3 regions of the Leclercia sp. AS011 genome follow, and region 3 is predicted to be linked to each of the others. Evidence: riboswitches for the same ligand, from Rfam matches in the RefSeq annotation. Region 3 holds a riboswitch; each other region holds the start of a gene.

Region 1 (10,349 bases), on a different contig from region 3:
GCGCTGCTCGCCGGGGATATTCTCCAGCGCCTGCAGCAACAGCCGCGTTGCCATTGGCATGTTGAAAAAGACGTGCGCCAGCAGAATGCCCTGCAGGCCATAGGGCGAGAAGGTCCACTCCAGCCCCAGCGCCTGACAGAGCGCGGCAAGCCAGCCCTGACGCCCGTAGACGCTGAGAATGCCAAATATCGCTACCAGCACCGGCAGGATCAGGGTCATGGCGCACAGGCGCAGCAGCGCCTGCCGTCCGGGGAAACGCCGCCGGTAGAGGGCGCGGGCCAGAAAAATTGCCGGCACCACGGAGAGCAGGGCGGAAAGAAACGCCTGCCAGAACGAGAAGCGGATGACGTGCCACAGATAGCTGTCGTGCAGCAGCGCCTTGACGTCGGTGGCGGGCGCGTTAAACCACAGCGCCAGAAATGCCCCCAGGGCGACCGCCACCATCAGGATGGCGGCTATCAGCCCCGGGAGTAACCAACCGGCGATCAGCGGCTGACGGCGCGTTGCCATTCACTGACCCAGGCGGCACGTTTCCCGGCGACTTCCTGCGGGGAGAATTCCAGCGCGGTTTGCGGTTTCACCAGAGTGTCGAACCCGGCAGGTAACGCCACGTTGGTGACCGGGTACATCCAGTTACCGGTCGGGATGGTGTTCTGGAACGACGGGGAGACCATAAATTTCAGGAACTTCTCCGCCAGTTCCGGCTGTTTGCTGGCGGCGGTGCGGGCGGCGACTTCCACCTGCAGGTAGTGACCTTCGGCAAAATCAGCGGCGGCGTAGTTCTCTTTTTTCTCCGAAATAATGTGATACGCCGGAGAGGTGGTATAGCTCAGCACCAGGTCGCTTTCCCCTTTCAGGAACAGCCCGTAGGCCTCGCTCCAGCCTTTGGTGACGGTGACGGTTTTGGCGGCCAGCTTCTGCCAGGCTTCCGGCGTCTTATCGCCATACACTTTTTGCATCCACAGCAGCAGACCCAGCCCCGGGGTGCTGGTGCGTGGATCTTCGTAGATCACGCGCCACTTCTGATCGCTCTCAACCAGCTCTTTCAGGCTCTTCGGCGGGTTTTTCAGCTTGTTTTTGTCATACACGAAGGCGAAGTAGCCGTAATCGAAGGGCACAAAGGTGTCGCTTTTCCAGCCGCCAGGCACGTTAACCGCATCGGTCGCCACGCCGCTTTTGGCAAACAGCCCGGTTTGCGTCGCCGCTTCCAGCAGGTTGTTATCCAGACCCAGCACCACGTCGGCTTTGCTGTTCTTGCCTTCCATACGCAGGCGATTGAGCAGGGAGACGCCATCTTCCAGCGCCACGAATTTCAGCTCGCAGTTACAGTCGGCTTCGAAGGCTTTTTTGACCGCCGGGCCAGGGCCCCAGTCGGCAGCGAAGGAGTCATAGGTGTAGACCGTCAGGACAGGACTGGCAAATGCAGGCAGCGCAACCAGCGCCAGCAGGGGAAGAACAGTTTTGAACACTTTGCACCTCTGTATGTGAGAGTGGCAAAGGATTTTGAGCGACAGCCTCAAATCCCTTCGCCGGCGTTATCCGGATCAGGTTCGACGGGTATTTTCTCAGCACACGCTCGCGCGCAGCACCCCGTTGAGAACGGCGGTATTGTAATGATTTGGTGAATATTACGAAAGTATTATGGTTCCGGCGGCGCAAACCACGCGGATTTAAAGTCAAACCAGCCCAGAGTATTCATGCGTAAGCCGCGCATACTGCGCTGTCCCTGGATCATCAGCCAGTGGTGGATCAGCGGAACGATCGCCTGCTGCGACAATAGCTGCTGACACCAGACGGCAAGATTCATCTCCCCCGCGCGCCACTCGGCGGCGTCCTGCTGCCAGTCGCGAGGAATGCAGTGCTGCAGGAGCGGGACTTCATACAGATGCGAGAACAGGGAAAAGTCGAGCGGTAGAGTGAAGTTGACGCTGTTGAGCCAGATGTCGCTTACCGTCTCGCCGCGATGCCACTCCTCATAGCTGACCTCCTGAATGTTTAACGTCACATTCTCGGCGGCCAGCAGTTCGCTCATCATTCTGGCGATCACCCGATGTTCGATATGCTCGCGGTAGAAGGTCAGAGTAAGGCTCTCCAGCCCGGCCGGTTTGTCGCCGCGTCCTGGTCTTGCGTGGTGCCAGCGCGGCAGCAGGCCATAGGCCGGGAACCAGTAGGACTGATACACCTCCTCGGCCTGATAGATCAGGTTGGCCGGGGAGAGGATCCGGCTTACCCACTGACGCACCTCGGCGCTGGCTCCACGGTGGGAACGGTTGTCGAACAGCAGATAGTAACAGCCCTCTTCAAGGCGGCTCTCCACCGCCTTTTCCCCCTCGGTGGGGCCCTCCAGCGTCAGGCCGACGCTCAGCTCTTCGTTGATATCCGGCAGAACCCAGACGTTGACCTCGTCAATCAGCGCCCGGTAGCCAAAGTAGTCATCGAAGGCGCGGATCTTGAGCTGGTTACTGTTGTTGCGGGAAACCGCGTACGGCCCGGTGCCTACCGGCAGGCTGGCAAAGTTGTGCATGGTTTCCCACTCGCGCGGCAGGATCATCGAAGGGACATACCCCAGCAGCCACGGCAGCCAGCGGTCGGGCTGTGAAAGCTCGATATCCAGCGTCCAGGCGGTGGGGGACTGGATCCGGGTGATGTGCGAATAGAGAGGCAGTTCGCGGGCGCGCTGCAGCGAGGCAATGACGTCGGTCATCTCCAGCTCGCGTCCGTGATGGAAATGGATGCCGGGGCGCACGAAAAAGCGCCAGTGCAGCGGGGAAAGTTGCTGCCAGTGGTGGGCAATGTCCGCTTCCAGTTCCCCATTTTCCTCATTTATGCGCGTCAGACCGCTGAAGATTTGCCGCGCCATGTGGGTTTCAGAGCGTCGTAACGCGCTGCCCGGCAACAGGTTTTTCATCGGACGATAATAGAGCACCCGCAGGATATGCCTGCCCTGGCGGAAGCTGCGGCCCAGGTGGGAGACCAGCATCTGGCGCACCGCGGCCTTGTCGCCCACCAGCTGCACCAGCTGCTCAATGCGATCCTGCTCGAGCAGATCTTCCGCTCGCTGCTGCTGCAGTGCGAGGCCGGTGTAGAGAAAGGTCAGACGGGATCGCTTGCCGCGTCCGGCCTCGGCTTCCCAGCTCAGCCAGCCCTGCTGCTGCATGGTGTTGAGCAGGGTGCGCATATGGCGGCGCGAGCAGCTGAGCAGCTCGGCCAGCTCGCTGAGCGTGGTGTCCCGGGTCTGGCCGTCACAGCACTGCCACAGGCGGATGAATTGTTGTTGCAGACGACCAGAGGGCATAAAAGAGGAACTCCTGACAAAAAATCAGCAATTTATTAATCCCTATATTAAGCCAATAATTCACTTCGATGAAGCGAGGAGGTGAATATGAAGAGGTCTACCGCAAATCAGTTTTACCAACAGTACTTCTCAGCGACAAAGGGAGTGTCCTGGCTGGCCCGCCGGTGTGCAGAGCAGCGGCTGAAAATACTGGAAGATCTGATGCAGTGGGAGGTGACAACGTCGACCTCGGAACGCTGAATTGCTTCGATCATGTGTGACTGAGTATTGGTGCGAATCACCACGCCAGCAGGTATTATCTGCTGGCTTTTTTCGTTTTCACTTGCGCTAAAGGGAACAGGTAATGCTCTGGTTAATGACGATGGGACGCCGTCTCAACGGTGTTTATGCTGCCTTTTTAATGGTGGCTTTTATGATGGGCGTCGCCGGTGCGCTGCAGGCCCCGACCCTGAGCCTGTTCCTGAGCCGTGAGGTGGGGGCCCAGCCCTTCTGGGTGGGGATTTTTTATACCGTCAACGCCGTCGCCGGGATCCTGGTCAGCCTGTGGCTGGCGAAGCGATCGGACAGCCAGGGCGACCGCCGCAAGCTGATCCTCTTTTGCTGTGCGATGGCGATCGGCAACGCGCTGCTGTTCGCCTTTAATCGTCACTATCTGACCTTACTCACCTGCGGCGTGCTGCTGGCTTCGCTGGCCAATACCGCCATGCCGCAGCTGTTTGCCCTGGCGCGGGAATATGCCGACAGCTCCGCGCGGGAAGTGGTGATGTTCAGCTCGGTGATGCGGGCCCAGCTTTCGCTGGCGTGGGTCATCGGCCCGCCGCTGGCCTTTATGCTGGCGCTTAACTATGGCTTTACCGCCATGTTCTCCATTGCCGCCGCTATTTTTGCCCTTAGCCTCGGCCTGATTGCCTTCGCGCTGCCCTCCGTTGCCCGGGTGGACGCCGCAGGCGCGATACCGGTGACCCAGATCAGCGGCTGGAAAAACAAAAATGTCCGCAGGCTGTTTATCGCCTCTACCCTGATGTGGACCTGCAACACCATGTACATCATCGACATGCCGCTGTGGATCAGCAGCGATCTGGGCTTGCCGGACAAGCTGGCCGGGATCTTAATGGGCACCGCCGCCGGGCTGGAAATCCCGGCGATGATCCTCGCCGGATATTACGTCAAACACTTTGGTAAACGGCGGATGATGGTAATTGCGGTAGCGGCGGGCGTGCTGTTTTATCTGGGGCTGATCCTCTTTCACAGCCGCGAAGCGTTACTTGCCCTGCAGCTGTTTAACGCGGTCTTTATTGGCATTGTCGCCGGAATTGGCATGCTCTGGTTCCAGGATCTGATGCCGGGGCGTGCAGGTTCAGCTACCACCCTGTTTACCAACAGTATTTCAACCGGGGTGATTCTGGCCGGGATTATCCAGGGCGCGCTGGCGCAAAGCTACGGTCATTACGTGGTGTACTGGGTTATCGCGGCGATTTCGCTGGTGGCGCTGGTTCTGACCTGGCGGGTAAAAGAGAGTGAAATTCTGGAAGGCGGCTTCACGAAATGAGAGCCCATTCTGACAGCAGGACGGATTACGCATAGAGTTCACGCGGGTGCTTGAGGCTGTCTGCCTGAAGCATTGCTGGAAGGGTAGACAGAAGAAAGCCCCACTCAACTTAACATTGATGTGCACTGCACCCATTTAGTTGGACTCTCAAACTGGAGAGTCCCATGCCCGGACGTAAATATACCCTCGAAGAACGCCTCGAAGTCGTTATGCACTATCTTGCTAGCGATGAAGGCTATCGGTTAACTTCAGCCCGTTTCAACGTTCCCAGAACCCAGGTGAGAATCTGGGTTGCAGCCTATGATGCTTATGGTGAAGAGGGACTAAAACCCAGAGATAAGGGCGTATCCATCGATCCTGAAATCAGAATTGAAGCTGTGAAAGCGGTGCTATCCGGTCAGATATCTCAGACACAGGCCGCGACTAAATTCAATGTTGCAGGTGCATCATCTGTCGCCAAATGGTTAAAAGTGTACAAAGAGCAGGGTGAAGAAGGGCTTCGCTCACTCAAGGTAGGCACAAAAAGGGTATCTTACATGGCTGAACACCCTGAACTTATTGAAGCAGCAGAGGAACGATCAAAAGAGCAACGGATTCATGAGCTGGAAAGGAAGGTCAAACGTCTTGAATTACAGATACTTTATCTTCAAAAGCTGAAAGCCTTAGTTCGGTAAGAGATAAAGTTCGTGTTGTTGACGAACTAAGGCAACATTACCCGCTTGATCAGCTGCTGAGTACCGCCCGGATATCCCGGAGCACGTTTTACTATCATCTCAAGGCGCTTCGGTCTCCGGGAAAATACGATGAAATAAATCGTCGAATCAGCGAGATATATGATGAAAACCAGGGCCGCTATGGCTATCGACGGGTAACGCTGGCGCTCAGAAGAGAGGGAGGAGTAATCAACCATAAGGTGGTTCAACGCCTGATGAATGGCCTTGACCTAAAAGCAGCTATCAAAGTAAAGCGCTACACCTCCTGGCGTGACGAACGTGGGTGTGCTGCTGACAATCTCCTGCAACGAAACTTCAAAGCCAGCCGGCCCAATGAAAAATGGGTAACAGACGTCACGGAGTTCGCTGTCAACGGCCGTAAACTTTATCTTTCTCCAATCATCGATCTCTTCAATAACGAAGTGATTTCCTACAGTATTTCAGAACGCCCGACAATGCCGATGATTGACGATATGTTGATTAAGGCATTCGCCAGAATGGACGCAGACAGCACGCCAGTTCTTCACTCAGATCAGGGCTGGCAATACCGGCATCGGTGGTATCAGTATCAGTTGCGGAAGTTCGGAGTTCTGCAAAGTATGTCCCGCAAAGGGAATTGTCTGGATAATGCCTGCGCTGAGTGCTTTTTCGGGACGTTAAAATCAGAATGCTTTTACACCCGTAAATTTAACGATGTCGACGAACTTAAGGTCGTTCTTGAGGATTACATTCGGTACTACAACACGCGGCGAATAAGCCTGAAATTTAACGGCCTCAGCCCGGTTGAATACCGCCTGAAGACCTACCCGCTACGAATTTGACATGGTGATTTTCGTTAATAAGCACCATAAAGTAACTGATGACAAGGCGTAATCAACTTGCGCAGGCTATTTATATTTCTGATGATGGTGTTAAAGAAGCCATCCAGTTCTTAAGCCTGCACAACGGCTGACATGAATGGGGTATATGTCCGCTATGAGCGAGAAGCGGACACTGCCTGACTATGAGGTATAACGCCTCCTAGGTGTAGGAGCGCAATAAATCCTGCTACGGAGATAACTTTTACAGCCTTGAGTAATTACTATAACGTTAATTTAAGAATTATAAATAAGTATCTATATTGTCATTGAACACCTTTAAAAATTATCGCTTTTTGACAGGCAATTCATTGGCAAAGTAATAATAATTATTAGTCGACAAAGTGCCTTTTGATGATCAAGGCTTTATCTTGCTAATTTCTATAGGTAGTGCACTATTTATTTATACCGGAAAAGCACCATACCCGCGTGATGAAGTTCGTCATTACTGACAAAAGTACCATCAGCTGTAAAACCGGTATCGTCCTGATAGTAGATCCTGTTTTCACGAATGTCGTAGTCGCCCTGATAAGCATGAGGTTTTGTGCCACGTGCTTCATCGTAACGCCCATTAGGTAATAGCTCATGGCAAATGAATCCATCTTTGGTAATCCAGAGGCCTGTATAAGTATGCTGTTCTTTCATATGGTTCCTGATGTCATGTATATTTGTTAGAGATAAACTATCGTATTGGTATGTGAAATCACGACTCATTTTGAGTAATGCCGGTTAAGAGAAATTACCGGCGAATATGAGCGTATTATTTGTTATTAACAGGGGTTAACTCTGCCGTCATATAAACCCTGTTTTTAAAAGAGGCTCCAAGAATTTCATATGATTTCCCCTCTTTAGATGCCTGTGTGGAAATTTTTTCCTCAGCACCCTCAATGGTTGAATCTACTGCCGTAACAATCTGGGCCATAGGGCTGAAAGATAATAAAGACAGAAATGTTGCTGCAGTCAAGCGATGGATAATATTCATGGTGATTTTCCTGTTAATAGATAAGAGATGATTTTTAAAAAAAAGGGAATAATATAATTTAAATTTATTCCCTGTGCCAGCTTGGCTTCTGTAATTAATACAGTCTTGCTGTCGGTTAAGAATGACGTAATGAATTAACAATTGTCATGCAAGTTATCATTTCATCAGCAGTTCTTGTTCCAGAGGCATTAAATAAATAATGATTGCAGAGATTTACTTCATCCCGCTGTCATACGCTTTAGTTTGCGGATGCTGTCGGTCTGATGGTTATTTCTGTTGTATCAACGCTTTCCGGAGCCTCAATGACATGTCGTACGGCACGGGCAATATCAGCGGGTTTAAGTGCAACAGAACGGTATGCATCCATCACCGCCATGGTTTCCGCATGGGTGATGGTTGAGGCGAGTTCACTTTCTACAACGCCGGGATTAACGCAGGTCACGCGGATTTTCGAGCTTTCCTGTCGTAAACCATCGGAAATAGCGCGTACTGCGAACTTAGAGGCGCAATAGACGGCAGCTGTAGGCACAACTGAAAGGGCACCGATAGAGCCAAGGTTAATTATCTGACCAGAACCCTGAGCTTCCATCACTGGAAGCACAGCCCCAATTCCCCACAGCACGCCCTTGATGTTAACGTCAATCGTACGTTCCCATTCATCCTGTTTGCCGGCCGCAAGCGGTGAAAGTGGCATGATGCCCGCATTGTTAATCAGAACGTCAACACGCCCCCAGTTATCAAGCGCTGACTGCACGAAATGAGCCATGGACAGTCTATTTGTGACATCCAGCTCACGCGCTTCAGCCATACCGTCGGCGCTGCGGATTTCTGCTGCAATGGCTTCGATACGATCCAGTCTGCGCGCCCCTAATAGCACTTTCGCACCTGCCTTTCCAAGCTCTCTGGCAATGCCTTCCCCAATGCCACTTGACGCGCCGGTAATTAATATAACTTTATCCATGATGTGCTCCTTCAGTTGAGTTCAGAGAGATGATAGAACTTTATGATTAGTTCCAGTATCCTGCTTTTACTGGACTCAGTGGTTAGCAGAATTAAACAATGAAAATTGATCTCAATCTTTTACCTATTTTTATCGCGGTTGCTGAAGAGCGTAATTTCACCATAGCCGCAGCCCGGCTGGGGGTTACGCGCTCGGCGGTTAGTCAGGGAATACGGCGGCTTGAGGATACTTTCGGCACAATGCTGGTAATGCGGACAACACGTTCAGTAAACCTGACTGAAGCGGGAGAACGACTGCGTACATCCCTGTCATTATCTTTATCCAGCATTGAAGCTGCGTTCGAAGATATTGCATCCGACAGCACGCCACGTGGACTTCTGAGGATCGCGGTGACCTCCATAGCTGAAGAGTTTCTTTCAGGTCCGCTGATCGCCTCGTTTGCGGCTGCTAATCCAGCCGTGACGATCGATATTGTCGTGACAGATGAGGAATTTGATATTGTGGCCGCTGGTTATGATGCTGGGGTAAGGCTCGGAGATGTGATCGAGAAGGATATGATTGCCGTCCCGCTTACAGAAAAGCAACGTGAAATGGTGGTTGCGTCCCCATCCTATCTCACTGCTAGTAGCGCCCCTCTTCATCCGCGTGAGCTTGTATATCATCAGTGTATCGGCTGGCGTCCTTCCCCGGATGTTGCTCCTTATCGCTGGGAATTTGAGGAGAACGGGAGAGCTTTCGACGTGGCGGTAGAACCGCGAATAACAACTAATGACCTGCGTCTCATGCTGAGGCTGGCTCTTGCCGGTGGAGGTATAACATTTGCCCCTGAGGAAACATTCAGGCCGTATATTGAAAATGGTCAACTTGTTTCAATGCTTGATGATTTTCTTCCCTATTTTCCTGGCTTTTATCTGTATTTTCCTCAACGCCGGAATATAGCGCCAAAACTACGCGCCCTGATCGAACATGTCAGGCAATGGCGGCAACCGTATGCTTAATGGTAAGCGCTAAATACTTTGTAACGTAAACCAATTTTCTGAGGACTGACTCATTTAGTTATATGTTATGTCCGCTTCTGGCACGAAGCGGACAAGGCAGTTGAGTTGAAGGTCGGCAATGAGCGAGAGGTAGACGTGCAGAACGAATTTCATTACATATGAATTAAACATTTCTTCCCTGGGAACGTCGATTGTCGTTTGGGATAGCCAGGCTTAAACCTGCTAGTAATCGTCAGTTCAGCCAGAAGAAAGAATGTTCCGACAATGTATCCTCCACCTTTTTTACCATAATGATGAAGGCCTTCACTAAGTCACACCCTCAGGTGCCATTTCTGCATAAAGACTAAAACTGGCCATTCAAACAATCATCATTGTTGAATCAAAGTTAAACCCATATTAGTTTCATGGTATTCCATTTTTATCATGTCCTACGCGTTTTCCTCTCCTTTGTGTCTTTTTTATATGTCAATTTTGATTATGATGACTTAACACTGAAGTATCCATCAGTAACCCTTCTTAAGAAGGCGAGGCATATTTCCGTAGATAAATCAATCAAATAACACTTTCTAAAGGAAAGCAAATGAAACGTCCAAATTGGTTCCAGGTATCTGCAGAAGGCTCAAAGGCACTGGGAACTCTGCATCATTTCGCCACAACAGGAACAAATCTCCCGGAAGAGTTAATACATTTGGTTTTTTTAAGAGTATCTCAGATTAATGGCTGCGCGCATTGTATTGATATTCACACCCGCGATCTTATGAAGTGTGGCATGTCGGTAGAGAAAATAGTTTTGATTCCCGTATGGGAGGAGGCTACATATTTATTCTCGGATCTGGAGCAAGCGGCACTGGCATGGGCTGAAGAAGTTACCCGAGTAAGTGAGACACATGCTTCGGATGAAGCGTATTCTGCAGCACTTTCAGTATTTGGTGAAAAAGATTTGGTCGATTTGACCATCGTTATTGCAACAATGAATGCACTTAATCGTATGGGC
Region 2 (10,349 bases), on a different contig from region 3:
ACGCTGGCGGAAGCCTTAGCCAGCGCTGGCGGCCTGAATCAGTCTATGGCTGATGCGAGCGGCATCTTCGTGATCCGCTCCAGCACCGGCAAAAGCCAGGACGGCAAAATTGCCCGCATCTGGCAGCTGAATGCCCGCGACGCGTCCGCCATGGTGCTCGGCACGGAATTCCAGCTCCAGCCCTACGATATTGTCTACGTGACAACGGCACCGATCTCACGCTGGAACCGGGTTGTGGCGCAGCTGGTGCCAACTATCAACGGGGTTCATGACCTCACGGAAACCGTGCGTTTTATCAAGTCGTGGCCCGAATAATGATCCAGTCCATTCTGGTGGTGTGTACAGGAAATATTTGCCGCTCCCCGCTCGGGGAACGGCTCTTACAGCAGCAACTCCCCACATTGTCTATCGCATCGGCAGGCATCTGCGGCCTGGCCGGTCATCCGGCAGACAGCCATGCCCGGCAGATCGCGGCTATGCATGGTCTGTCGCTGGCCGATCACGTTGCCCGACCGCTGACGGCGGCAATGATGCGGGAATACGATCTGATCCTTGCTATGGAGTCAGGACAAATTAACCGGATCTCGCTCATCGCCCCGGAGGTGCGCGGCAAAGCCTTGCTGTTTGGGCAGTGGCTCAGGGAAAAGGAGATCCCCGATCCGTACGGTAAAAGCATGGAAGCGTTTGACTATGTTTTTCGCCTGCTTGGTGAAGCATGTCAGGAATGGACCAACCGACTTACAGTTAAGGGATCACGTACATGTCGTCAAAAAGCGTAAATGCACAGGATTATGCTGCTGATAATCATGAGCTGGATCTGGCGCGTCTTCTGGGAGAGTTAATTGATCATCGCGTGTGTATTCTTGGCGTCACGCTATTTTTTGCGCTCTGCGGAACGATGTATGCGTTACTGGCATCGCCGGTATACGTCGCAGATGCCATGGTACAAATCGAAAGTAAACCGCAGAACAGCATTCTTAAAACCTTAAGCCAGCTGGCCCCGGAGCGGTCATCCGATTCCGGCGCGGAAATTCAGCTGCTGCGATCGCGGATGATCCTTGGTGAAACCGTAGAGGCACTGCGCTTACGCGATGAGATAACCCAGGTTCGCCTGCCGTTAATCGGCAAGGGGTGGGCGAGGCTTACCGGGCAACCCGAAGCCACGCTGATCCTCGATAAGCTGATCCTTCCCGCCGCTCAGGGCAACGGGATGGCGCTGCTCCTCACCGCTGAAGAGAACGGACACTACCGGCTGGAAGGGGAGGGCGTTAGCGCCCGCGGCACCGTCGGTGCGCCGTTACAGCACGCCGGAGTGACGATAACCGTTCGCGAGTTAACTGCGCCCCCAGGCACGCGTTTCAGGGTGCGGCAGCTTGCCCGGCTGGAGGCGATAAACACCCTGAGTCGCCAGTTTAGCGTGACGGAGCAGGGCAAAGAGAGTGGGATCCTCTCCCTGAGCCTGACGGGCGAGGATCCCGGGAACATTGCTACCGTGCTGAACCACATTGCCCAGAGCTATCTGCAACAGAACATTGCCCGTCAGGCCGCGCAGGACTCGCAGAGCCTCAACTTCCTGCAACGCCAGCTTCCGCAAGTTCGCGGCGAGCTGGAGTTGGCTGAAGAGCGTCTGAACAGCTACCGCAAGCAGCGCGACTCGGTGGATTTGAGCCTGGAAGCGAAATCGGTGCTGGAGCAGATCGTTAACGCTGATAATCAGCTGAACGAGCTGACCTTCCGCGAAGCCGAGATCTCCCAGCTCTTTAAAAAAGACCACCCGACCTATCGGGCGCTGCGTGAAAAACGGCACACCCTCGAGAGCGAGCGGGAGCGCCTGAACAAAAGGGTGGGGACGATGCCGGCCACGCAGCAGGAGATCCTGCGTCTCAGCCGCGATGTCGATTCTGGCCGGGCGGTTTACCTGCAGCTTCTTACCCGCCAGCAGGAGTTAAACATCTCCCGTTCGAGCACCATCGGTAACGTGCGCATTATCGATTCGGCGGTGACGCAGCCTGCGCCGATCAAGCCGCGCAAGGCGTTGATCCTGATCGTTACCACCCTGTTTGGCTTCCTGGTGGCGACTGGCGGGGTACTGGCAAGATCGGCACTGCGACGCGGCATCACGGCCCCGGAGCAGCTCGAAAGAGAAGGGATGAACGTCTATGCCACCTTGCCGCATTCGGCCTGGCTGCACGGTAAAACCCGGGTGGGCAACCGCTATTTCTTCCACTACTGCAAAGGGCATAAAATCACCGACGTGCCCTTCTTGCCCATAGACCGACCGCTGGATAATTTTGTCGAAGCGGTGCGCGGGTTACGCACCAGCCTGCACTTCGCCATGATGGATGCTGAAAACAACATTTTGATGTTCAGCGGCCCGGCCCAGGACTGCGGAAAAACGCTGGTCAGTACCTCGCTGGCGGCGCTGGTGACCCAGGTCGATCGGCGGGTGCTGTTTATCGATGCCGATATGCGTAAGGGCTACGTGCACAATATTTTTGGCCTGCGCAACGACGCCGGTCTGTCGGACGTGCTGTCAGGAAAAGTGGCCTTCAATGAAGCGGTTCAGACTTACGCCAGCGGGCAGTTTGATGTGGTGACCTGCGGGCACTATCCGCCTAACCCCTCAGAGCTGCTGATGCATGACCGTTTTCGCGCGTTCATGGCCTGGGCCAGCAAGCAGTACGACATGGTGATCGTCGATACGCCGCCGATTCTGGCAGTGACGGATGCCGCGCTGGTCGGGCGGGTTGCAGCCTCCACGCTGCTGGTGGCACGGTTTAACGTCACCAGCGTTCGCGAGATAGCGGTCAGCCAGCACCGTCTGCAGCAGATGAGGGTCAACATCAAAGGGGTCATTCTTAACGACGTCATGAAATCGGCGGCCAGCTACTATGCTTCCGGCTACGATGCTTACGGCTATTTCGCTACGCAGGGCGCAAACGCGAAGAAGAGATAAGGGGAATAAAGACCCGGCAGCGAGTGCTGCCGGGTTGAACAACTTACTTCGCCAGCAGCTCGTGCGCCGTGCGTTCCACCAGTGACAGCAGGACTTTGACATCCTCCAGGTTCACGATTGGGTTCAGCAGGGTCAGCTTCAGGCAGGTGATACCGTTATGCTCGGTCACGCCGACGTTGGCGCGGCCTGATTCCAGCAGCGCGTCACCGATCTTCTGGTTGAGCAGCGCAATGGCCGCATCGTCCAGATTCAGCTCAGGGCGGAAGCGGAACAGCACGCTCGCCAGCTGCGGTGGCATCACCAGCTCCAGCAGCGGCTGTTCGGTCACGTACGCGGCAACCTGCTGCGCCATGGTCACACCGTGATCGATGATCTCAGCGTATTTCTTCTGGCCCAGCGCCTCCAGGCTCATCCACAGCTTCAGCGCGTCGAAACGACGGGTGGTCTGCAGGGATTTGGACACCAGGTTCGGTACGCCAGCCTCTTCGTCAAACTCAGAGTTCAGGTACGCCGCCTGATAGCGCATCAGCTCATAGTGACGCGCCTCTTTCAGCAGGAATGCGCCGCAGCTGATGGTCTGGAAGAACTGCTTGTGGAAGTCCAGAGTAACGGAATCCACCAGCTCGATACCGTCGAGGTAATCGCGGTACTTCTCGGACATCAGCAGCGCGCCGCCCCAGGCCGCATCCACGTGAACCCAGATATTCTGCTTCGCCGCCAGCTCTGCAATCGCACGCAGCGGATCGATAGCGCCCGCGTCGGTGGTTCCTGCGGTGGCAACGATCGCCAGAATCTGTTCGCCGTTAGCATTGCACTGCTCGATTTTCGCTGCCAGATCGGTCAGATCCATACGCGAACATGCGTCAGTTTTCACCTGGATAACGGACTGGTAGCCGAGACCCATCAGCGCCATGTTTTTCTGCACGGAGAAGTGCGCGCTGTCGGAGCACAGCACCCGGATCTTACGCAGATCGCCCACCAGACCATCCTGCTGGACGGAGTGGCCCTGACGCGCGAAGAACGCATCACGCGCCAGCATCAGACCCATCATGTTGCTCTGGGTGCCGCCGCTGGTGAAGACACCGGCGTCGCCTGACTGGTAACCCAGACGGGTACGCAGCCACTCGATCAGTTTTATCTCGATAATGGTCGCAGACGGGCTCTGATCCCAGGAGTCCATGCTCTGGTTAGTGGCGTTGATCATCACTTCCGCCGCCTGGCTTACCACCAGGCTCGGGCAGTGGAGGTGCGCCACGCACTGCGGATGGTGCACCGCCAGGCTGTCTTTCAGGAAATATTCAACGGCACGCTCGATGGCGGTCTCGTTGCCCAGCCCTTCCGGGCTGAACTCCAGGTTAATACGTTCGCGCAGCTCGGCGACCGTTTTACCCTGGTACATTTCCGGCTGTTTCAGCCACTGCATAACCGCCTGGGTGCTCTGCTCGATGGCCTGCTGATAGGCTTCGATGCTTTGCGCCGACGACGACAAAATCGGGTTTAAATCTGACATTGTATCCATTGTCTCCGGTTAGACTGGGCGAACGCCCGCAGCAAGCAGCGCCTGCTCAAATTTGTCCAGGAACACGTTCAGCTCCTGATCGCTGATCAGCAGAGAAGGCAGAAGACGCACAACGTTACCGTTACGGCCGCCACGCTCCAGAATCAGACCGGTTTCGAAGCACTTCTTCTGGATCAGCGCAGATAGCTCGCCATCGCCCGGGAAGCAGCCCATATGGTCGGCAGCTTCGTGCGGTTTAACGATCTCGATACCAATCATCATGCCCAGACCGCGAACGTGACCGATAACCGGATAGCGTTTCTGCAGTTCAACCAGCTTCGCTTTCAGCCACTCGCCCTGGGCGGCAACTTTATCAGCGATGTTCTGCTCTTTGAGGATCTGCAGGGTGGTGAGGCCGGTGGCCATCGCCAGCTGGTTACCACGGAAGGTACCGGTATGGTGACCCGGAGACCATGCGTCGAACTGCTTTTTGATACCGAGAACGGCCAGCGGCAGACCGCCACCGACAGCTTTGGACATCACTACGATGTCTGGCTGGATACCCGCGTGTTCGAAGGCGAAGAATTTACCGGTACGGGCAAAGCCTGCCTGGACTTCGTCGAGGATCAGCAGAATGCCGTGCTCTTCGGTCACTTTACGGATGCGCTGCAGCCACTCAACCGGCGCCGGGTTCACGCCGCCTTCGCCCTGGACTGCTTCCAGGATCACGGCAGCAGGTTTACGCACGCCGCTCTCGACGTCGTTGATCAGGTTTTCGAAGTAGTAGGTCAGGGCTTTCACACCCGCTTCACCGCCGATACCCAGCGGGCAGCGGTACTGGTGCGGGTAAGGCATGAACTGCACTTCCGGCATCATGCCGTCAACCGCTTCTTTTGGAGACAGGTTGCCGGTTACGGACAGCGCGCCGTGGGTCATGCCGTGATAGGCACCGGAGAAGCTGATAATGCCGCTACGGCCGGTCACTTTTTTCGCCAGCTTCAGCGCGGCTTCAACGGCGTCCGCACCGGACGGACCGGTAAACTGCAGGCAGTACTCTTTGCCCTGACCTGGCAGCAAGGAGAGCAGGTATTCTGAGAACGCGTCTTTCAACGGCGTGGTCAGATCCAGGGTATGTAACGGCAAGCCGCTGGTAATGACACTTTGGATGCTTTTCAGCACATCAGGATGGTTATGACCCAGCGCCAGCGTTCCCGCACCGGCCAGGCAATCAAGATACTCTTTGTTATCCGCATCGGTGATCCACACCCCATCCGCCTTAGTGATGGCTAAAGGCAGCTTGCGCGGATAACTCCTGACATTGGATTCCATTTCGGCCTGACGAGCCAGATAGGTTTCGTTGGTTTTGAAAGAAGAGGCATTCAAAGTATCAATACGGACTTTATCCGTCATCATATCACTCCTACAACCGCAGCTCAGCACGTGGCCACGATTGAATAATTAATTAAGAAAATGAGAAGGGCATCAAAAATCGCGGCCAATATAGAGCCTTTTTGCGCGGGGCTCAATGGTTAATTGTTTGTCCTTTTGTTACGCGCGTTGAAACAACGCGCGTAAGCCGTAACCCCGCATGGCAACTGAGGTTTCCTGGGGGGCACTCCGGGTAAAAAAGTGGGGTGTTTTTGAATGCTTTAGGACTACTTTTGAACGACGTTCAGAATGCCATGATCGCGGCCATGGGTTTTATTCCATGAGGCATCGGTAACGCCGTTTGCATCCAGCGAGATCGACAGGATATAACCCGCGCCTGTAATCTCGTAGAAATTCGCATTAGAACGCTTCACCGTGGCTTTTTTGCCATTGATGGTGGCCTGAGTGAAACCATTGTTTACGGTAGCTTTGATGCCGTTTGCGCTAAAAGAGGCCTCACGCAGCGGATCGGCAACGTGGGCCGCCTGCGCATGTTGTGTTGCAGCCTGGGCATTCTCCAGAGCCTGTTTTTCAGCGGCGGCATTGATGGTGGCCTGGCGGTTCTGGTCGGCCACATAGCAGGCATCACGACTGACGCCTTTGGCTTCACACTGGGCTAAACGTTGCTCTTCTGAGACGCAGCCTGCAAGAAGCGCAGCCACCACACCCACCAACAGAATCTTTTTCATACATTAACCTTATTGAGTTGAGGAATTTCTCATTCCCTAATCATTGTTTTATTAAGTCTATCAAGCCAGCCGTAAACTGCCGGTTTCTATAGTAGTAACGCAGTAATCGCGCCGGACGACTATCGTGGAAGACGGGATTTTGCTATTTGACGAAGATCACATTTAGCACGAATAGCTAAAAAGATGGGAGGAGTCCTGGTGAGTGAGTGCAGCAACAGAAAGGCTCTTGCTATTGCCAGACGCATCCTCTACGCTGCCGGAGTTACATTATTTCATGTAATTTGACTCGGGGTGCCCTTCCACGTGAAGGCTGAGAAATACCCGTACCACCTGATCTGGATAATGCCAGCGTAGGGAAGTCAGATGCCCTCCGGGCTATCGCTTCTTCGCGCCAGGCAGGAGCGATACCATGCAGCCTGACCTGCTCAATTTACACGCCTTACACCACTTCCGAACCCGTTCTCCGCTGACCCATTGCATGACCAATGACGTGGTGCAGACCTTTACCGCCAACGTTTTACTGGCTCTCGGCGCATCACCTGCGATGGTGATTGAAGCCGAAGAGGCGGAACAGTTTTCCGCTATCGCCGATGCGCTGTTGATCAACGTCGGAACCCTGACCGCACCGCGTGCGCAGGCGATGCGCCGGGCGATTGAAAGTGCGGTGGCGGCAGGCAAACCCTGGACGCTCGATCCGGTTGCCGTTGGCCCGCTGGCGTACCGGACCCGCTTTTGTCAGCAAATTCTCGCCCTCAAACCGGCGGCCATTCGCGGCAATGCATCGGAAATACTTGCCCTGGCCGGGATGAGCGCAGGCGGGCGCGGCGTGGACACCACCGATACGGCAGCCAGTGCCCTGCCAGCGGCGCAAGCTCTGGCGCGGCAGACCAACGCCGTGGTGGCGGTGACCGGGGAGGTGGATTACGTCACTGACGGGCTGCGTACCCAGACCATCACCGGCGGCGACCCACTGATGACCCGGGTGGTGGGCACCGGCTGCGCCCTGTCAGCGGTGGTAGCGGCCAGCTGTTCGCTCCCGGGCGACCGGCTGGATAACATCGCTGCGGCCTGCGGCTGGATAAAACGCGCTGGCGCGCTGGCGGCGGCGCAAAGTCGTGGGCCGGGCAGTTTTTCCCCGGCGTTTCTGGATGCCCTGTGGCAACTGGGGGCGCAGCCATGAAACGGATTAATGCCCTGACTATCGCCGGCACCGACCCCAGCGGCGGGGCGGGGATCCAGGCCGACCTGAAAACCTTCTCCGCGCTGGGCGCATACGGCTGCTCGGTGATCACCGCCCTGGTGGCGCAAAATACCCGCGGGGTGCAGTCGGTCTACCGCATCGAACCTGATTTCGTGGCGGCGCAGCTGGAGTCGGTATTCAGCGATGTGCGCATCGACACCACCAAGATCGGCATGCTCGCTGAAACCGATATTGTCGAGGCCGTGGCGGAGCAGCTCCTGCGTCATCAGGTCAAAAACGTGGTGCTGGACACGGTGATGCTGGCGAAAAGCGGCGATCCGCTCCTGTCGCCGGCTGCCGTCGACACGCTGCGTAAAAAGCTGCTGCCGCAGGTGGCGCTGATCACCCCGAATCTGCCCGAAGCAGCCGCTTTACTGGATGCGCCCCATGCCCGCAGCGAACAGGAGATGAAAGCGCAGGGCCAGGCATTGCTGGCGATGGGGTGCGAGGCGGTGCTGATGAAAGGCGGTCATCTGGACGATCCCGAGAGCCCAGACTGGCTGTTCACCCGCGACGGGGCCACGCGCTTTACCGCCCCGCGGGTGAACACCAAAAACACCCACGGCACCGGCTGCACTCTTTCGGCGGCGCTGGCGGCGCTGCGTCCGCGCCACGCTGGCTGGGCGGATACGGTGCGCGAGGCCAAAGCCTGGCTCTCCTGCGCCCTGGCTCAGGCTGACACCCTGGAGGTCGGGCAGGGCATTGGTCCGGTGCATCATTTTCATGCATGGTGGTAGACGGCTGGCAATTTGACGGCCCGCAGACCAGGCTTATGGGGCTTGCAATCCTGTAAGCCTGGATAAAACACGCCGACGCTCGGTCGGCACTGACGGGAGGAAAACCATGACTGATATTACGCAATTGCTTGGCAAAGACGCCGACAGCCTGTTACAGCATCGTTGTATGACCATTCCAGCCGACCAGCTTTACCTGCCTGGCCACGACTACGTCGACCGCGTGATGGTGGACAACAACCGCCCGCCCGCGGTACTGCGAAACATGCAGACGCTGTATAACACCGGGCGTCTGGGTGGAACCGGCTATCTGTCGATCCTGCCGGTAGACCAGGGGGTAGAACACTCTGCGGGGGCCTCCTTTGCCGCCAACCCACTCTATTTTGATCCGAAGAATATCGTGGAGCTGGCGATTGAGGCGGGCTGTAACTGTGTGGCCTCCACCTACGGCGTACTGGCGTCCGTCTCCCGCCGTTACGCGCACCGCATTCCGTTCCTGGTGAAGCTTAACCACAACGAGACCCTGAGCTATCCCACCGAGTATGACCAGACCCTCTACGCCAGCGTTGAGCAGGCCTTTAACCTCGGTGCCGTGGCGGTAGGGGCTACCATCTATTTCGGCTCGGAGCAGTCGCGCCGTCAGATTGAAGAGATCTCCGCCGCCTTCGAGCGCGCCCACGAACTGGGGCTGGTGACCGTGTTGTGGGCCTACCTGCGTAACCCAGCTTTCAACAAAGACGGCACCGACTATCACGTGTCCGCCGACTTAACCGGCCAGGCTAACCATCTGGCGGCAACCATCGGGGCGGATATCGTCAAGCAGAAAATGGCCGAAAATAACGGCGGCTACAGGGCGGTGAAATTCGGCTATACCGACGATCGGGTCTACAGCAAACTGACCAGCGATAACCCTATTGATCTGGTGCGCTACCAGCTGGCGAACTGCTATATGGGCCGCGCCGGGTTGATTAACTCCGGCGGGGCGGCAGGCGGGGAAACCGATCTCACCGATGCGGTGCGCACGGCGGTGATCAACAAACGCGCTGGCGGGATGGGGCTGATCCTCGGTCGCAAGGCGTTTAAGAAATCGATGGCCGACGGCGTGAAGCTGATTAATGCGGTGCAGGATGTCTATCTGGATAAGAAAGTGACGATCGCGTAACCCTAATGCCGGGTGACGGCTACGCCTTACCCGGCCTACCACTTAAAACCCCATTTCATTTCATTCAACGATCCCTCCCGATCCACTTCACACTTCCCCATGCTTTTGTGAAAAGTATCACTCCCCCCCGTGCAGATGCACAAAAAACGGTCGACGCTTAGCGGAATTTGTCTAAGGCAGTGGATGAATTTTGCGCTTACAGTTAGTTTCGAAACAGCTTTTCAAAATGACAGAACATGCTGAACCTACGTTGTTTTAAGGACTGAAAATGAAAATCGAATCTGTAAACGTCACCGTCTTTCAGTATCCCACGCGCCGGGTCTCCGACACCGCCGGGCACTCCCATCCGGGGCCGGAGAGTCTGGCAAAAATGGCGATGCTGACCATTACCGCAGACGATGGCACCAAAGGGTATTCATTTGCGCCGCCGGAAGTGGTGCGCCCTTTTGTGGTCAACACCTTCTTTCGTAAAGTCATGGTCGGCCAGGACGCGTTCAATCGCGAGAAGATCTGGCAGGAGCTGGCCCACTGGCAGCGCGGCAGCGCCCACCAGCTGACCGAACGCGCGCTGGGGTTTGTTGAGCAGGCGCTGTGGGATCTGATTGGTCGCAAACTGAATATGCCGGTGTGGAAACTGCTCGG
Region 3 (10,349 bases):
CGATGGTTGGGACATCCACCAGCATGCCAAAATGGCTGGCGACGCCGAGACGGCGCGGATGGGAGATCCCGTGGCCATCAACAAACATCAGGTCGGGTCTCCGCGAAAGCTGATCCCACGCGGCCAGCAGCGCGGGATATTCACGAAAAGAGAGGAAGCCGGGGATGTAAGGCATGGTGGTGGCAATACGCGCCACCTGATACTCGACCAGCTCCAGTTCGGGCCAGGTCAGCAGTACTATCGCCGCCCGCGTCACCTCTCCACCCTGCTCAAACCCGACATCCGCCCCGGCTATCAGCGCGGGTGGGTCTTTGTCCAGCCGGTCTTCACGGCATACCGACGCAGCGAGTTTAAGTTGTTGAGCGCGAAGTGACGCAAGATCCATAACGACTCCTTAGAGGTGATACTGGGCAGAAAGTCGGTGCACCGCCTCCACAAACACGCCTGCATGTTCTGGCGGTACATCCTGATGAATACCATGCCCCAGGTTAAACACATGGCCTTCGCCCTGACCGAAGCCCGCCAGAATGGTCGCGACTTCTTCTTCAATACGGGCGGCCGGAGCATACAGCATAGACGGATCCATGTTGCCCTGCAGGGCGACTTTGTCCCCAACGCGACGGCGCGCGTCGGCAATATCGGTGGTCCAGTCGAGGCCCAGCGCATCACAGCCGGTCTCTGCCAGGGCTTCCAGCCACTGACCGCCGCCTTTGGTGAACAGGGTCACCGGCACGCGACGGCCTTCGTTTTCACGCAGCAGGCCATCGACGATTTTATGCATGTAGTAGAGCGAGAACTGCTGATAATCGCGGCCCGTCAGCACCCCACCCCAGGTGTCGAAGATCATCACCGACTGAGCGCCCGCTTTGATCTGCGCGTTCAGGTACAGGGTGACGCTTTTCGCCAGCTTATCCAGCAGGGCGTGCAGGGCCAGCGGGTCGGCGTACATCATCTTCTTGATCACGGTGAAGGCTTTGCTGCTACCGCCTTCGATCATGTAGGTCGCCAGCGTCCACGGGCTGCCGGAGAAGCCGATCAGCGGCACGTCGCCTTTCAGCTCGCGGCGAATGGTGCGCACCGCATTCATCACATAACCGAGCTCCTGCTCCGGGTCCGGGATCGGCAGGTTATCGATGTCCGCTTTGCTCTTAATCGGCGAGCTAAAGCGCGGGCCTTCGCCGGTTTCAAAGTACAGGCCGAGCCCCATCGCGTCCGGGATGGTCAGGATGTCGGAGAAGAGGATCGCCGCGTCCAGCGGATAGCGGCGCAGCGGCTGAAGGGTCACCTCGCAGGCCAGCTCCGCATTTTTGCACAGCGACATAAAATCGCCCGCCTGCGCACGCGTGGCTTTGTATTCCGGCAAATAGCGGCCCGCCTGGCGCATCATCCATACCGGGGTGACATCAACGGGTTGGCGCAGCAGCGCACGCAGATAACGATCGTTCTTCAGTTCGGTCATTTTTGCAGTTCCTTAAGCGTCTTATCCCCAGTGTACCACGTCATTCATAGTCGGCCCGACACATTGCCACCGTATCTTCTATCAGCCGGCGCGCCACGGTGCCCGGCGGGGGGAGCAGGGGTAAATCGTCATAGCGATACCAGTCGGCGGACAGCAGTTCTTTCGGGTCGATGACGATCTCGCCGCTGTCGTACTCGGCCATAAAGGCGGTCATCAGCGACTGCGGGAACGGCCACGGCTGGGAGGTGACGTAGCGCAGGTTTTTCACCTTGATGCCGCTCTCTTCCATGACTTCACGCGCGACGGTCTGCTCGAGGGTTTCGCCCACTTCGACAAACCCGGCCAGAACGGTATGCACCCCGTTGCGATGGCGAGTGTGTTGTGCCAGTAAGATGGAATCATCCCGGCGGATGGCGACGATGATGCACGGCGCGATTTGCGGATAATAGCGTTCCCGGCAGTGGCTGCAGAGCATCGCCCACTCGGTTTTACTCGGGTGCATGGTGTGGCCACAGTAGCCGCAGAATTTATGCGAGCGGTAAAACTCGGCCAACTGCACGGCACGACCCGCCAGCTGGAACAAGCCGACATCGAGATCGAGCACCTGGCGCACCGATCCCATATCCTGGCGGCGATTTTGTTGGATCAACCACACAGAATCGCCCTTCCATTCGCCTATATTTAGTGCGTGTTGCCCTGCAAGATCGAAATTATTTGCTTCGCCATAGGGTAATTCGCCACCGGGCAACCATAATTTTTGTTCATGGCTGACTAACCACCAGCCGCGATCCGATTTTTCAATTATACGATCCATATCTATTGCACTACCTTTGCTTCACAGGCATGTTGGTAACAATACTATTACATTTTGGGTGGGCAGCTTTTAATCTTAACCTTGCGGAGTCAAACATGCTAAACCAGCTAGAAAACCTGACAGAGCGCGTTGGCGGATGTAACAAACTGGTCGATCGCTGGCTGCTCGTGCGGAAACATCTGCTTGTTGCCTACTACAATCTCGTTGGCATTAAGCCCGGCAAAGAGTCCTATATGCGCCTGAATGAAAAAGCGCTGGACGACTTTTGCCAGAGCCTGGTCGACTACCTGTCCAACGGCCATTTTAATATTTATGAACGCTTTGTCCGTGAAATGGAAGGTAATAGCCCGTTTTTAGCGGCGACCAAACTTTACCCCCTGCTGGAAGCCAATACCCAGCAAATCATGGATTACTACGACTCCACGCTCGAAAACGCCATCGATCAGGATAATTACCTGGAATTCCAGCAGGCGCTTTCTGATATCGGCGAGGCGCTGGAGCAACGCTTTACGCTGGAAGACAACCTGATCGCCCTTGCGCTGGATCACAATCTGAAAGCAAGCAACGAAGATAACGTCGCCCGACCGGCTTGAGTTATTCCTCGTTAACGCGTAGTTTACATTCACTGCTCCCGCTGTAGGGGAGCTTATTCTTGTCGGAGTGCCCAGTGCGAAAGCCGGGCTGAGACCGTTAATTCGGGATCCGCGGAACCTGATCAGGTTAAGACCTGCGAAGGGAACAAGAGTCAATTTATTGTATTGCCCACGGGCGATCCTCTCTTGCTTCATCCGTCGTCTGACAAGCCACTTCCTGAACTTACTGGAACGAGCTATGTCTGCCACAAAAATGACCCGCCGCGAACAGCGCGCACAGGCCCAACACTTTATCGACACCCTGGAAGGCACCGCTTTCCCGAACTCGAAACGCATCTATCTGACCGGTTCCCGGGATGATATCCGCGTGCCGATGCGCGAGATCCAGCTCAGCCCGACGTTGATCGGCGGCAGCAAAGAGCACCCGCAGTTTGAAGAGAACGAAGCGGTGCCGGTCTACGACACCTCCGGCCCCTACGGCGACCCGACGGTGGCGATTAACGTCCAGCAGGGTCTCGCAAAGCTGCGTCAGCCGTGGATTGAGGCCCGTAACGACTGCGAAGCCCTGAACGAACAAAGCTCGGCCTATACCCGGGAACGTCTGGCTGATGACGGCCTGGACGAGCTGCGCTTCACCGGCCTTCTTACGCCGAAGCGTGCCAGAGCGGGCAAATGCGTAACCCAGCTGCACTACGCCCGCCAGGGGATCGTGACGCCGGAGATGGAATTTATCGCCATCCGCGAAAACATGGGCCGCGAGCGCATTCGTGGCGAAGTGCTGCGCCACCAGCATCCCGGCGAAGGCTTTGGTGCCCGCCTGCCGGAGAACATCACCCCGGAATTTGTGCGTGACGAAGTGGCCGCCGGCCGCGCCATTATCCCCGCCAACATCAACCACCCGGAATCTGAGCCGATGATCATCGGCCGTAACTTCCTGGTGAAGGTGAATGCCAACATCGGTAACTCGGCGGTGACCTCCTCCATCGAAGAAGAGGTGGAGAAGCTGGTCTGGTCAACCCGCTGGGGCGCGGATACGGTGATGGACCTCTCCACCGGGCGCTATATTCACGAAACCCGCGAGTGGATCCTGCGTAACAGCCCGGTGCCGATTGGTACCGTACCCATCTACCAGGCGCTGGAGAAGGTTAACGGCATCGCAGAAGACCTCACCTGGGAAGCGTTCCGCGATACCCTGCTGGAGCAGGCCGAGCAGGGCGTGGATTACTTCACCATCCACGCGGGGGTGCTGCTGCGCTACGTGCCGATGACCGCGAAGCGTCTGACCGGTATTGTCTCACGCGGCGGCTCGATCATGGCGAAATGGTGCTTGTCTCATCATCAGGAGAACTTCCTGTATGAACACTTCCGCGAAATCTGCGAAATCTGCGCCGCATATGACGTCTCTCTGTCGCTGGGCGATGGCCTGCGTCCAGGCTCCATTCGCGATGCCAACGACGAAGCGCAGTTTGCCGAGCTGCACACGCTAGGCGAGCTGACCAAAATCGCCTGGGAGTATGACGTCCAGGTGATGATTGAAGGCCCGGGCCACGTGCCGATGCAGATGATCCGCCGCAACATGACCGAAGAGCTGGAGCACTGCCACGAAGCGCCGTTCTACACCCTGGGGCCGCTGACTACCGACATCGCGCCGGGCTATGACCACTTCACCTCCGGGATTGGCGCGGCGATGATCGGCTGGTTTGGCTGCGCCATGCTCTGCTACGTCACCCCGAAAGAGCACCTCGGCCTGCCGAACAAAGAGGACGTGAAGCAGGGGCTGATCACCTACAAGATCGCCGCCCATGCTGCTGACCTGGCGAAGGGCCATCCGGGGGCGCAGATCCGCGATAACGCCATGTCGAAAGCGCGCTTTGAATTTCGCTGGGAAGATCAGTTCAACCTCGCCCTCGACCCTTTCACCGCCCGGGCTTATCACGACGAAACCCTGCCGCAGGAGTCCGGCAAAGTGGCGCACTTCTGCTCCATGTGTGGACCAAAATTCTGCTCAATGAAAATCAGCCAGGAGGTACGCGACTACGCCGCAGCGCAGACCATCGAAGTGGGGATGGCCGATATGTCGGAAAGCTTCCGCGCCAAAGGCGGCGAGATCTATCTCAAGAAAGAGGAGGCGTAATGTATCAACCCAACTTCCCGCCGGTGCCCTTTCGTCTGGGGCTCTATCCGGTGGTCGACAGCGTGGCGTGGATCGAACGCCTGCTTGCCGCAGGCGTAAAAACGATCCAGCTGCGCATCAAAGACAAGCAGGATGACGAGGTCGAGGCCGATATCGTGGCGGCCATTGCCCTCGGGCGTCGCTACGACGCCCGCCTGTTTATCAATGACTACTGGCGGCTGGCGATCAAGCATCAGGCTTACGGCGTGCATCTCGGTCAGGAGGATCTGGAGACCACCGAACTGGAGGCCATTCGTGCCGCCGGGTTACGCCTCGGCGTTTCGACCCACGATGACATGGAGATCGACGTGGCGCTGGCGGCACGTCCGTCCTACATCGCCCTCGGGCACGTTTTCCCGACCCAGACCAAGCAGATGCCTTCCGCCCCTCAGGGGCTGGCGCAGCTGGCCCGCCATATTGAACGGCTTACGGATTACCCAACGGTTGCCATCGGCGGTATCAGCCTCGAGCGCGCCCCGGCGGTGCTGGAAACCGGCGTCGGCAGCATCGCGGTGGTCAGCGCCATCACCCAGGCCGAGGACTGGCGGGCGGTAACGACACAGCTACTGCAACTGGCGGGAGCAGGCGATGAATGACCGTGACTTTATGCGCTACAGCCGCCAGATCCTTCTGGAGGATATCGCCATCGACGGGCAGCAGAAGCTGCTCGCCAGCCGGGTCCTGCTGGTCGGCCTCGGCGGGTTAGGGGCTCCGGCGGCACTGTACCTGGCCGGGGCCGGGATCGGCACCCTGGCGCTGGCCGACGATGACGAGGTGCATTTGAGTAATTTGCAGCGCCAGATCCTCTTTACCACCGACGACATCGATCAGCCGAAAGCGCAGGTGACGCAGCGCCGGCTCCAGCAGCTCAACCCGGACATCCGGCTGATTGCCCTGCAGACCCGCCTGGAAGGCAAAGCGCTGCAGGAGGAGATCGCCCGCGCCGACGTAGTGCTGGACTGCACCGATAACATGGCCACCCGCCAGGCGATCAACGCCGCCTGCGTGATGCTTAACACGCCGCTCATTACCGCCAGCGCCGTGGGCTTTGGCGGGCAGATGATGGTGCTGACGCCGCCCTGGGCGCAGGGCTGCTATCGCTGTCTGTGGCCGGAGGATGACGAGCCGCAACGCAACTGCCGTACCGCCGGTATCGTCGGGCCGGTGGTTGGGGTAATGGGAACCTTGCAGGCGCTGGAGGCGATCAAGCTGCTGAGCGGTATCGAGACCCCGCGCAATGCGCTGCGTCTGTTTGATGCCCGGGCGGGAAGCTGGCGGCAGCTGGCTCTGCAGCGCGCCAGCGGCTGTCAGGTGTGTGGAGGGCAGCATGCGGATCCTGTTTAACGACGAACCGATGCAGTGCGTGGACGGCTTAACCGTCGCCACCCTGCTCCACCAGCTGCGCCAGTTAAAACCCGGGGTCGCGCTGGCCCTGAATCAACAGATCCTGCCGCGCGAGCAGTGGGATAAACAGCAGGTCCGTGAAGGCGATCGGATCCTGCTCTTTCAGGTGATTGCCGGAGGCTGAGATGTTACGCATTGCTGATAAAACCTTTGATTCACACCTGTTTACCGGCACCGGGAAATTCGCCTCGCCGCAGTTGATGGTGGACGCCATACGCGAGAGCGGCAGCCAGCTGGTGACCCTCGCGATGAAGCGGGTCGATCTGCGTCATCACAATGACGCCATTCTGGCCCCACTGCTGGAGGCGGGCGTGAACCTGCTGCCCAATACGTCAGGCGCCAAAACCGCACAAGAGGCGGTGTTCGCTGCCCGACTGGCACGCGAGGCGCTGGGGACGCACTGGCTGAAGCTGGAGATCCATCCCGATGCCCGTTGGCTGCTGCCCGATCCTATCGAGACGTTGAAGGCGGCGGAAATACTGGTCAAAGAGGGGTTCACGGTGCTGCCCTACTGCGGGGCGGATCCGGTGCTGTGCAAACGGCTCGAAGAGGCGGGTTGCGCGGCGGTGATGCCGCTCGGCGCGCCGATAGGCTCCAACCAGGGGCTGGAAACCCGCGCGATGCTGGAGATTATCATTCAGCAGGCCACCGTGCCGGTGATCGTCGATGCCGGGATCGGCGTGCCCAGCCATGCGGCTCAGGCGCTGGAGATGGGGGCCGACGCGGTGCTGGTCAATACCGCCATTGCGGTCGCGGACGATCCGGTGATGATGGCGCGGGCGTTTCGTCTGGCGGTGGAAGCAGGCGTGCTGGCACGCCGGTCTGGCCCCGGTTCGCGAAGCCCAGAAGCCCAGGCCACCAGCCCGTTAACCGGATTTCTGGAGGCCCTCTCATGAACACCTTTACCGATCGCTGGCACCAGCTCGACTGGGACGATATTCGCCTGCGCATCAACAGTAAAACCCCGGCAGATGTTGAACGCGCCCTGAATGCCCGACAGCCGACGCGCGAGGATATGATGGCCCTGCTCTCCCCCGCCGCCAGCGCGTATCTGGAGCCAATGGCCCAGCGAGCCCAGCGGCTGACCCGCCAGCGTTTTGGCAATACGGTGAGCTTTTATGTTCCGCTCTATCTCTCCAACCTGTGCGCCAACGACTGTACCTACTGCGGCTTCTCAATGAGCAACCACATCAAGCGCAAAACGCTGGATGAAAATGAGATTGCCCGGGAGTGTGCCGCGATCCGCGAGATGGGGTTTGAGCATCTGCTGCTGGTCACCGGCGAGCACCAGACTAAGGTCGGTATGGACTATTTTCGCCGTCATATCCCGGCCATTCGCCGCCAGTTCGCTTCGTTACAGATGGAGGTTCAACCCCTGTCAGAGGCCGAGTATGGCGAGCTGAAAACGCTGGGGCTCGACGGCGTGCTGGTCTATCAGGAGACCTACCACGAGGCGGTGTATGCCCAGCACCATCTGAAAGGTAAAAAGCAGGACTTCTTCTGGCGGCTGGAGACCCCGGATCGACTGGGCCGCGCCGGGATCGACAAGATCGGCCTCGGGGCCTTAACCGGGCTCTCTGACAGCTGGCGGGTCGACAACTTTATGGTGGCGGAACACCTGCTCTGGCTGCAGCAGCACTACTGGCAGAGCCGGTACTCAATCTCCTTCCCCCGGCTGCGTCCCTGCGCTGGCGGGATCCAGCCCGCGTCGATCATGGATGAACGCCAGCTGGTGCAGACCATCTGCGCATTTCGTCTGTTAGCGCCGGAGGTGGAACTGTCGCTGTCGACCCGGGAATCCCCCGCGTTTCGCGATCGCGTGATACCGCTGGCCATCAACAACGTCAGCGCCTTTTCAAAAACCCAGCCGGGCGGTTATGCCGACGATAGTCCCGAGCTGGAGCAGTTTGCGCCCCACGATAGTCGTCGCCCGGAAGAGGTTGCCGAAGCGCTCAGCCAGCAGGGACTGCAGCCGGTGTGGAAAGACTGGGATAGCTGGCTGGGACGCGCCTCGCAGCCGGGATGAAAAAGGGTGTAACCCGATGAAGTTATTACGAGGCGTCACGTAACCTCATCAACAGGTCATTGTCAGCCTGAGCATATATTTTTTACGCTTAGTACGTCAGCAGGGGATGCTGACCAGGGCGGAAAGCTTCTTCCTCGTTCCGCCCTGCCTTCCCCATTCTGTAACAGTTGTAACCGGTTTCAGAAAATGCGGGTTTCTTTGTGATGCCTCACACACAATCGCGGTAACGCGGTTGTCGAAGCGGGCTACGCGGGATAATTATCAATAAACACATGTACATTGAGGCTGACTATGAAGAACATCGTTTTATGCTGTGCAGCGGGAATGTCCACCAGCATGCTGGTTCAACGCATGAAAGACGCCGCGCAGAAAAAAGGGGTCGAAGTAACCATTAAAGCCGTACCGGTTGCTGAGTTTAAAGATGAAATCGCCGCAGCCGACATTGTGTTGCTTGGCCCGCAGGTCAAATACGAACTCAATAATCTTCAGGCACAGGCAGAACCGCTGGGCAAAAAGGTCGCGGTTATCGACATGATGGATTACGGCATGATGAAAGGCGATGCCGTTCTCGAAAAAGCCCTCAAACTGCTGGAGTGACCCATGGAAGATTTAGAAACCATTATTATGGAGTTGCTGGTGAATGCGGGTGCAGCCCGCAGCTCAGCACTCACCGCCCTGCAGATGGCGCGTAAAGGCGCTTTTGCCGATGCGGAAAAGGCGATGGAAGAGTCGCGTGAATTCGTGAAGCATGCGCACACCATCCAGACGAAGCTGATTGGTATGGATGAAGGCACCGGCAAGCTGCCGGTCAACCTGATTACCGTTCACTCTCAGGATCACCTGATGAACGCGATGGTGATTCAGGATCTGGCGGGCGATATGATCGAACTGTATCGCCGGTTGCCGCTGGTGAACTAACCCGCCCGGTGGCGCTACGCTTACCGGGCCTACAACGACCCCGAACCGTAGGCCGGGTAAGCGCAGCGCCACCCGGCAACAGCCGCACCAGACACGCAAAAAAAAACCCGCCGAAGCGGGTTTTTTTATGGGCTGACTTAACGATTACTCGTTGTCAGAACCGCCCAGGCCTGCGTTCAGCAGTTCTGCCAGGCTCGCGGATGCATCTTCTGCAGTGACCTGCGGTGCTGCTGGCAGTTCGCCCGCTGCACGACGACGCATACGATCCTGGTGGTACGCATAACCGGTACCGGCCGGGATCAGACGACCCACGATAACGTTCTCTTTCAGACCGCGCAGTTCGTCGCGTTTGCCCGCAACGGCTGCTTCGGTAAGCACACGAGTGGTCTCCTGGAACGATGCCGCGGAGATGAAGGACTCGGTTGCCAGAGACGCTTTGGTGATACCCAGCAGATCGCGTGCGAAGGTCGCACTGAGTTTGCCGTTCGCTTCCAGATCGCGGTTAGCAATCTTAACGCGAGAGTATTCAACCTGCTCACCTTCGAGGAAGTCGGAGCTACCGGCATTCACGATGGTGGCTTTACGCAGCATCTGACGAACGATAACTTCGATGTGCTTATCGTTGATCTTAACGCCTTGCAGACGGTAAACGTCCTGTACTTCGTTGGTGATGTAACGCGTTACCGCGTGGACGCCACGAAGACGCAGAATGTCGTGCGGAGCTTCCGGACCGTCGGAAACCACGTCACCACGTTCTACACGTTCACCTTCAAACACGTTGAGCTGACGCCATTTTGGAATCATCTCTTCGTACGGATCGCTGCCATCCAGCGGCGTGATCACCAGACGGCGCTTCCCTTTGGTCTCTTTACCGAAGGAAATGATACCGCTGATTTCAGCCAGGATTGCCGGCTCTTTCGGACGACGTGCTTCGAACAGGTCCGCAACGCGTGGCAGACCAC

The links. A riboswitch is a leader RNA that binds a small molecule or an ion and turns the genes downstream of it on or off. The one in region 3 is predicted to bind thiamine pyrophosphate.
Region 1: another riboswitch for thiamine pyrophosphate. It lies ahead of thiB (thiamine ABC transporter substrate binding subunit); the one in region 3 lies ahead of thiC (phosphomethylpyrimidine synthase ThiC).
Region 2: another riboswitch for thiamine pyrophosphate. It lies ahead of thiM (hydroxyethylthiazole kinase); the one in region 3 lies ahead of thiC (phosphomethylpyrimidine synthase ThiC).

The regions. Positions count from the first base shown of each region.
Region 1 is NZ_JBBCMA010000002.1:302,499-312,847, forward strand. It holds gene thiP (thiamine/thiamine pyrophosphate ABC transporter permease ThiP) at 1-510, opposite strand, end outside; gene thiB (thiamine ABC transporter substrate binding subunit) at 486-1,469, opposite strand; TPP riboswitch at 1,504-1,603, opposite strand; gene sgrR (HTH-type transcriptional regulator SgrR) at 1,640-3,295, opposite strand; gene sgrT (glucose uptake inhibitor SgrT) at 3,383-3,535, shown strand; gene WFO70_RS13890 (sugar efflux transporter) at 3,639-4,844, shown strand; one part of gene WFO70_RS13895 (IS3 family transposase) at 5,009-5,492, shown strand; one part of gene WFO70_RS13895 (IS3 family transposase) at 5,492-6,378, shown strand; gene WFO70_RS13900 (Atu4866 domain-containing protein) at 6,814-7,059, opposite strand; gene WFO70_RS13905 (hypothetical protein) at 7,175-7,396, opposite strand; gene WFO70_RS13910 (SDR family oxidoreductase) at 7,635-8,357, opposite strand; gene WFO70_RS13915 (LysR family transcriptional regulator) at 8,456-9,355, shown strand; gene WFO70_RS13920 (carboxymuconolactone decarboxylase family protein) at 9,936-10,349, shown strand, end outside.
Region 2 is NZ_JBBCMA010000001.1:411,164-421,512, forward strand. It holds gene WFO70_RS01855 (polysaccharide export protein) at 1-315, shown strand, start outside; gene WFO70_RS01860 (arsenate reductase/protein-tyrosine-phosphatase family protein) at 303-779, shown strand; gene WFO70_RS01865 (polysaccharide biosynthesis tyrosine autokinase) at 761-2,956, shown strand; gene WFO70_RS01870 (pyridoxal phosphate-dependent decarboxylase family protein) at 3,000-4,466, opposite strand; gene WFO70_RS01875 (diaminobutyrate--2-oxoglutarate transaminase) at 4,485-5,867, opposite strand; gene WFO70_RS01880 (hypothetical protein) at 6,110-6,571, opposite strand; TPP riboswitch at 6,849-6,945, shown strand; gene thiM (hydroxyethylthiazole kinase) at 6,981-7,751, shown strand; gene thiD (bifunctional hydroxymethylpyrimidine kinase/phosphomethylpyrimidine kinase) at 7,748-8,548, shown strand; gene fbaB (class I fructose-bisphosphate aldolase) at 8,655-9,707, shown strand; gene WFO70_RS01900 (mandelate racemase family protein) at 9,976-10,349, shown strand, end outside.
Region 3 is NZ_JBBCMA010000011.1:11,906-22,254, reverse strand. It holds gene nfi (deoxyribonuclease V) at 1-385, opposite strand, end outside; gene hemE (uroporphyrinogen decarboxylase) at 395-1,459, opposite strand; gene nudC (NAD(+) diphosphatase) at 1,500-2,273, opposite strand; gene rsd (sigma D regulator) at 2,369-2,866, shown strand; TPP riboswitch at 2,920-3,028, shown strand; gene thiC (phosphomethylpyrimidine synthase ThiC) at 3,105-5,000, shown strand; gene thiE (thiamine phosphate synthase) at 5,000-5,635, shown strand; gene thiF (thiazole biosynthesis adenylyltransferase ThiF) at 5,628-6,383, shown strand; gene thiS (sulfur carrier protein ThiS) at 6,367-6,567, shown strand; gene thiG (thiazole synthase) at 6,569-7,339, shown strand; gene thiH (2-iminoacetate synthase ThiH) at 7,336-8,469, shown strand; gene WFO70_RS21905 (PTS sugar transporter subunit IIB) at 8,761-9,066, shown strand; gene WFO70_RS21900 (PTS lactose/cellobiose transporter subunit IIA) at 9,070-9,387, shown strand; gene rpoC (DNA-directed RNA polymerase subunit beta') at 9,532-10,349, opposite strand, start outside.